2 linked regions of the Niveibacterium microcysteis genome follow. The protein of the gene in region 1 interacts with the protein of each later gene in a pairwise test. Links are inferred from orthologs where the notes say so. Each region holds a gene or a part of one and is shown on either strand. Other genes may lie near its edges. The genes, in order: bioB and JY500_RS00785.

Region 1 (3,115 bases):
GGTGCTGGCCCTGGCTTCGATCATCGCGATCCTGCTGTATGGCCGGGTGCGGCGTGCCAACCAGCAACTGGCGGCGAAGAACGCCGATCTGGAGTTCATGAGCAAGCATGATCCGCTGACCGGCTTGTTCAATCGACGCCACTTCACCAGCCTGCTCGAAGCGCTGCCGCCCGAACTACCGCATCGACGCGAGGAGGATTCGGCCGACCTCGTGCGTGCGGTGTTCCTGCTCGATATTGATCACTTCAAGCAGATCAACGACAACTTTGGCCACCGCGATGGCGATGCGGTGCTGGTTGAAGTGGCGCGGCGCTTGCGAGAGGCCTTGCGCGATAGCGAGACAGTAGTGCGCTGGGGCGGCGAGGAGTTTCTCGTGCTGGCGCCAGCGATTCGCCGCGCGCATCTCGACGAGTTGGCCACACGGCTCTTGCGCACCGTCGGCGCTTCTCCGATCGCGACCTACGGCGAAACGCTGCGGGTCACCACCAGCATTGGCTATTCGCCGCTGGAGCTGCCGGGCGACCCGAGTGTGCCGGATTGGGAGCGCGCGCTGCACCGCGCAGACCTCGCGCTGTTCCTGGCCAAACGGCGCGGCCGCAATCAGGCGATCGGCGTGTGCGCCTTCAGCGATGCCGAGGCGATCGAGCAGAATGACGAAGCGGCGCTACCGCCGTCGATTCCGGGGCCGCTCGCGGCCTGACGGCACCATCGCCGATGCTGCGCGACGCCTGGCAAGCCTTTGAAGCGTGGATCGCTGCGCGCGCCTGGGCGCAACTGATCCTGCGCTTGGTGCTGGCTGGTCTGATCGCGTGGCCGATGGTGCGATGGCAGGGTTTGGTCGGTCTGGTGCTCGCCCTGGTGCCGATGGCTGTGTTGATCGCCGTGCCCTTGACGCACAGCGGCTTCGATCTGCTGCGCTGGCTGCGCAAGCGCCACCTCAAGCGCTGGAACGGGCGCTGGTATGCCTTCCGCGACTTCCAGATCCGCCTCTTCGAACTGCATGATCACACTTGGCTGTGCGCCGACGACGTGCTGCGCGCACTCGGCGAGCCGGTCGACCGGGTGGTGCATGAGCGCTTTCAAAACCAGTTCGGCGCGCTCGGCTACCGCGAGCCACCGGGCGAAACCTTGATCTGCTTTTCGGAGGCCGCGCTGCGCCGCTTTCTGTCACTGCGCAACGATGCACGCTCGCGTGAATTCGCCCGCTGGCTGGAGCGTGACGTACTGTTCGCCCATGAAAAACGGCGCCGTGAAGCGCCGTTCTCCTGAGCGTTTGCGCGCAACTACACCGACTTCATGCCGAGGCGTTCGAGCAGCGTGCGATCGCCCTCGACGTCCGGGTTGCCGGTAGTGAGCAGCTTGTCGCCGTAGAAGATCGAGTTGGCGCCGGCCATGAAAGCCAGTGCTTGGCCCTCGTCGGTCATCTCGCGACGGCCGGCCGACAGGCGCACATAGCTCTTCGGCATCGTGATGCGCGCGGCGGCGATCGTGCGTATGAACTCGAAGGGGTCGATCTTGGGCTGGTCGGCAAGCGGCGTGCCTTCCACTGCAACGAGGCTGTTGATCGGCACCGATTCGGGCGGCGGCTCCATGTTTGCGAGCTGCGCGATCATCGCGGCGCGGCCACGGCGCGATTCGCCCATGCCGACAATGCCGCCCGAGCAGACGTTGATGCCGGCATCGCGTACCTTGTCGATGGTGTCGAAGCGATCGGCCTGCGAGTGCGTGCCGATGACCTTGCCGTAGAACTCCGGCGCGGTGTCGATGTTGTGGTTGTAGTAGTCGAGGCCGGCTTGCTTGAGTTTCTCGGCCTGACCTTCACGCAGCATGCCCAGCGTGACGCAGGTCTCCAGGCCAAGCGCCTTGACCTGCTTGACCATTTCGATCACCGGCTCGAGGTCGCGATCCTTCGGGCCGCGCCATGCGGCGCCCATGCAGAAGCGGCTGGCACCATTGGCCTTCGCCAGCTTGGCTTTCTCCACCACTTCGGCGACCTTCATCAGCTCTTCGCTCACCACGCCGGTGTGGTAGCGCTTGGCTTGCGAGCAGTAGCCGCAGTCCTCCGAGCAGCCGCCGGTCTTGATTGACAGCAGCGTCGAGCGCTGCACGGCGTTCGGGTCGAAATGCTCGCGATGGACCTGGGCCGCACGGAAGACGAGTTCCATGAAGGGCAGGTCGAACAGGGCCTGGACCTCGGCAGTGCTCCAGCGTTGGGCCGCCTTGGGCGCCGGCGCCGTGGTGACTGATTCGGTGACAGTTGCGGACAAGCTCATAGGGATGCTTCCTGCTGCGGTGTGACAATCACCGAATGGTCGGTGAAAGGCGAGAGTTGTGTCAAACCGGATTGTCGCGCTGCAGCAAGCCTGGCGTCGTATCGCGGGTCGCCTGATGCCCCAGGCGTGCTTTGTTTGCGCGGCCCCGGCGGCGGATCAGGTGCTATGCGAAGCATGTCGTGCCGCGTTGCCGGCGGTCGCTAGCGCCTGCTGCCCGCATTGCGCGCTCGACAGTCCCGGCGGTGCGGTCTGCGGGCGTTGCTTGAGCCAGCCTCCGCGCTTTGACGCAACGCGGGCGGTGTTTCGCTACGCGTTTCCGGTCAGCGAGCTGGTGCAGGCCTACAAGTTCCAGGCGCGTTTTGGCGTCGGGCGCTATTTCGCCGAGCAGCTGGTGGCGGCTGCACACGGGTTGCAGATCGATGCGGTGCTGCCGGCGCCACTGCACCCGCATCGCCTGGCGACACGGGGCTTCAATCAGTCCGTGCTGCTCGCGGAGCCGGTTGCCAAGGCGCTCGGTGTGCCGCATCTGCGCGATGCCGTTCGCAAGGTCCGGCGTGTCGCGCCGCAGGCGGGGCTCACGCTGGACGAGCGGCGGCGCAACCTGCGCGGTGCATTTGCCGTGCAGCGCCGGTTTGACGGCATGCGCGTGCTGGTGATCGACGATGTGATGACGAGCGGAACGACCCTCGATGAACTGGCCGGCGCACTCAAGGAGGCTGGCGCCGCGCGGGTCGAGGGCCTGGTGGTCGCCCGAACCCCGGCGGGCCCGGCTTAGCCGATGCTGAGCATCGCGCGATCGGCCTCGGGCGTGATGATGCCCCGATGCAGCATGCTCTGGAACA
Region 2 (3,204 bases), 3.3 Mb from region 1 along the record:
CCAGACGCAGTCGGCGGCGAGTCATTCCTTGCTTGGTCACCTGACCGAAGTGCAGGCCCTCGGTGTCGAGCGCCTGCGCATCAGCCCGCAAGCGCAGCACACCGAAGCACTCATCAAGCACTTCCGCGCCGAACTCGCAGGCCGGACACCCCCGGATGCCACCACGCTGGCGCCCACCACCACCTGCGACGGTTACTGGCGCGGCGTGCCCGGAATCGAACTGGAGACAACATGAAACGACCCCCACGCTTACTACGTGCGCTGCCCCCCGAGGGGGCTGCAGCCGCCTTGAGACGGCTCGGCGGAGGCTGCCATGCCCTTGCCTGATTTCACGCTGCCGGGGCCGCTGGCCGCGATTGCACGCCACCTGCCCGAGCGTCCCGCCGCGTTCGCCTTCACGACTGCGCTGAACCTCGCCAAACGCGCCGGCAAACTACCGGGCGACTGGGAATTTCTGGAAGGCCGCACGGTACGGATCGAAATCGAAGATCTCGGGAGCGGTGTCACCTTCACCGCCGCCGCCGGGCGCTTCCATCCGGTCGGCAACGAACCGGAAGTGCGCTTCGCCGCGCGCGCGGCGGACTACCTGAAGATCGCGCTGCGTGAAGAAGACCCGGACACCCTGTTCTTCCAGCGCCGCCTCAAGATCGAAGGCGACACCGAACTCGGCCTCGAACTGAAGAACCACCTCGACGCGCTGGAACTGCCCGCCTTTCTCGATCGCCTGCGGCCCCACTGAGGCGCGCAGGAGCCACCCCCCGTGCGCGGCTGATCCACCGCGCTGCCAGACGCAGCGCGGGTTTCAGCTCAGCGTCATACGTTCGGTGACGTGACACACGTCACCGACGCGACAGGCGATACGCGGCAATCTCCGGTCAGGCACGATCCGTCCCGGCGCCCGCCGGCGGGTGCCTGTATGCCGGCCCGCGCGCCGGCCCGAACGCGGCTGGTGCCGCAGGAAGGCAAGTCGCCCATGTGCCAGCTGCTTGGCATGAACTGCAATACGCCGACGGACATCTGTTTTTCGTTCACCGGCTTTCAGGCGCGCGGTGGTCTGACCGACCAGCACCGTGACGGCTGGGGCATTGCGTTCTACGACGGCTGCGGCGTGCGCGTTTTTTTGGACGCGCAGGCGACGATCGATTCGCCAATCGCGGCCTTGGTGCGCAGCTACCCGATCCACTCGAAGAACGTCATAGCGCACATCCGCAAGGCCACCCGTGGTGCGATCGGACTCGAGAACACGCACCCCTTTCAGCGCGAACTGTGGGGGCGCTACTGGATCTTTGCCCACAACGGCCATCTGCGCGACTTCTCACCGAGCTTCAACGGCAGCTACCAGCCGGTTGGCGCAACCGACAGCGAGCGCGCCTTCTGCCATATTCTTCAATCACTGCGTGCACGCTTTCCGGCCGGCGAGCCCTCACCTGAAGCGCTTTATCAGGCGCTGCGTGCGCTCGCCGCAGAGATTGGCGCGCATGGCGAGTTCAATTTCCTGCTGTCCGATGGGCGTCGGCTTTACGCTCACTGCGCGTCGCGCCTCACCTATATCGTGCGGCAAGCACCATTCGGTGTCGCGCATCTCAAGGATCAGGACCTCAGTGTCGATTTCAAGGAAGTGACCACCCCGCACGATCGCGTGGCCCTGATTGCCACGACGCCGCTGACGGACGATGAGACCTGGGAATCGGTGCCACGCGGCACACTGCTTGCATTCAGGGACGGCATGCCTGAACACTTTGACGACATGAGTACCGGCGTTGGTTGCGAACCCGGCGCCAGCCTGGAGGCCGCATGAGCGCGCAAACCTGCGAGCTGTGCGAGGTCACGGGCGGCGAACTCCTGTGGCAGGACACACGCTGCCGCGTGATCCGCGTCGCCGACGCGCACTATCCGGCCTTCTGCCGCGTCGTGTGGCGGGGCCATGTGGCCGAAATGACCGATCTTGATACGACCGACCGCGCGCATCTGATGGCCGTGGTGTGGGCCACCGAACGCGTGCTGCGCGATGCGATGCAGCCCGACAAGATCAACCTGGCAAGCTTCGGCAACATGGTGCCGCATGTTCACTGGCACGTGATACCGCGTTTTTCCGACGACCGGCACTTTCCGCAGTCGGTGTGGGGCACGCCGCAGCGGGATGGCCTTGCTCACGCGGGGCCAGCGTCGTCAGTGCTGACAGCAGCGTTGGAACAGATACTCGGGCCGGCCACTGACGCCGTGCCCGGACGATAACGACAAGCAGGTAATGCAGCGCCGTCCCCGACGGCACCGAGAGGAACAGAACATGGCCATCGCGACCGAAAACCGGCCCGATTTCAGCAGCCCTGAGGCCTGCCTGGCGTGGCTTGCAAGCCTGAATCCGACCAACCTGCACGAAACGCATGATGCGCTGGCGGCGATGCTCGGCAACCTGCAGGAGAGGCCGCCATTGCCGGCGCAGCACCTTCAGGTGCTCGAAGCGGCGCGCAGCGCGGTGGAGTTCGTACAGACGGAACTGGCGCGTCGCTACGCGGCGCGGCCCTTGCCGCCGGTCAGTCAGGAAGACGAGACGCTGCGCATCGTCGTCGAGCTGTGGCAACAGATGCTGCGCGGCTACACGCTGATCGCGCAGCGCAGCGCACTCGACCCGGCCTTCATCGACCGCCGGCCGATGCTTGCGCAACGCCGTATCCACTACCACGGCAGCCTGATCCTTGAATACTTCCGTGCCCGCCGCGAAGTGCCCCCGGGCATGTGGGCCGAACTGCACCGGCTTTACGGCGCCGCCGAGGACTGGAACGTCGCGACCGTGCGCGTCGGCGAGCCGCTCAACGAAACCTGGCGCGCACAGAGTTGCGCCGAGGCCTACATCGCGATCCTGCTGGTCGACGCTGCCAACCCGTACGGCCGCACACCGCGCGAATTCACCTGGATCCTGCGCTGGGCGCAGCGCTTCGCACCGCACTGCACGATTCACACCGACGTCGCCGTCGAGGAAAAGTCCGCCTATGCGATCGACCTGTCGCAGGACTTCGGCCTGCGCCCGATCGCAGTCGCCAACCCGGGCAAGACCCTGCGCCGCGTTGATAGCCAGCGCCTCGCCGCACACATCCAGGCTGTCGTGGCGCAGTTCAAGCGCGGCGCATCGCCCGCTTCGCTCGGCCTGGGCGAAGACTGCGTGCAACCCGCTTGCGCGCGCCTGCTGGTGTCGCTTTACCGTCC

The links.
Region 2: the proteins of bioB (region 1) and JY500_RS00785 interact in binary tests that used the Escherichia coli proteins (3 or more experiments, as listed by UniProt). The link is inferred for Niveibacterium microcysteis from one-to-one orthologs.

Annotation. Positions count from the first base shown.
Region 1 is NZ_CP071060.1:3,481,895-3,485,009, reverse strand. The notes cover bases 279-3,074. They hold bioB (biotin synthase BioB), read right to left. Parts: upstream 2,274-3,074; coding sequence 1,284-2,273; downstream 279-1,283. Other genes in these bases: JY500_RS15810 (EAL domain-containing protein), read right to left, coding at 3,045-3,074; JY500_RS15815 (ComF family protein), read left to right, coding at 2,536-3,048; JY500_RS15825 (BRO-N domain-containing protein), read left to right, coding at 715-1,269; JY500_RS15830 (GGDEF domain-containing protein), read left to right, coding at 279-700. In the rest of the region: more of JY500_RS15830, read left to right, coding at 1-278; more of JY500_RS15810, read right to left, coding at 3,075-3,115. UniProt on the Escherichia coli protein: Catalyzes the conversion of dethiobiotin (DTB) to biotin by the insertion of a sulfur atom into dethiobiotin via a radical-based mechanism.
Region 2 is NZ_CP071060.1:173,030-176,233, reverse strand. Bases 1-2,885 are described here. They hold JY500_RS00785 (class II glutamine amidotransferase), read left to right. Parts: upstream 1-973; coding sequence 974-1,798; downstream 1,799-2,885. Other genes in these bases: JY500_RS00775 (hypothetical protein), read left to right, coding at 2,288-2,885; JY500_RS00780 (HIT family protein), read left to right, coding at 1,795-2,235; JY500_RS00795 (U32 family peptidase), read left to right, coding at 1-235. Outside these bases: more of JY500_RS00775, read left to right, coding at 2,886-3,204.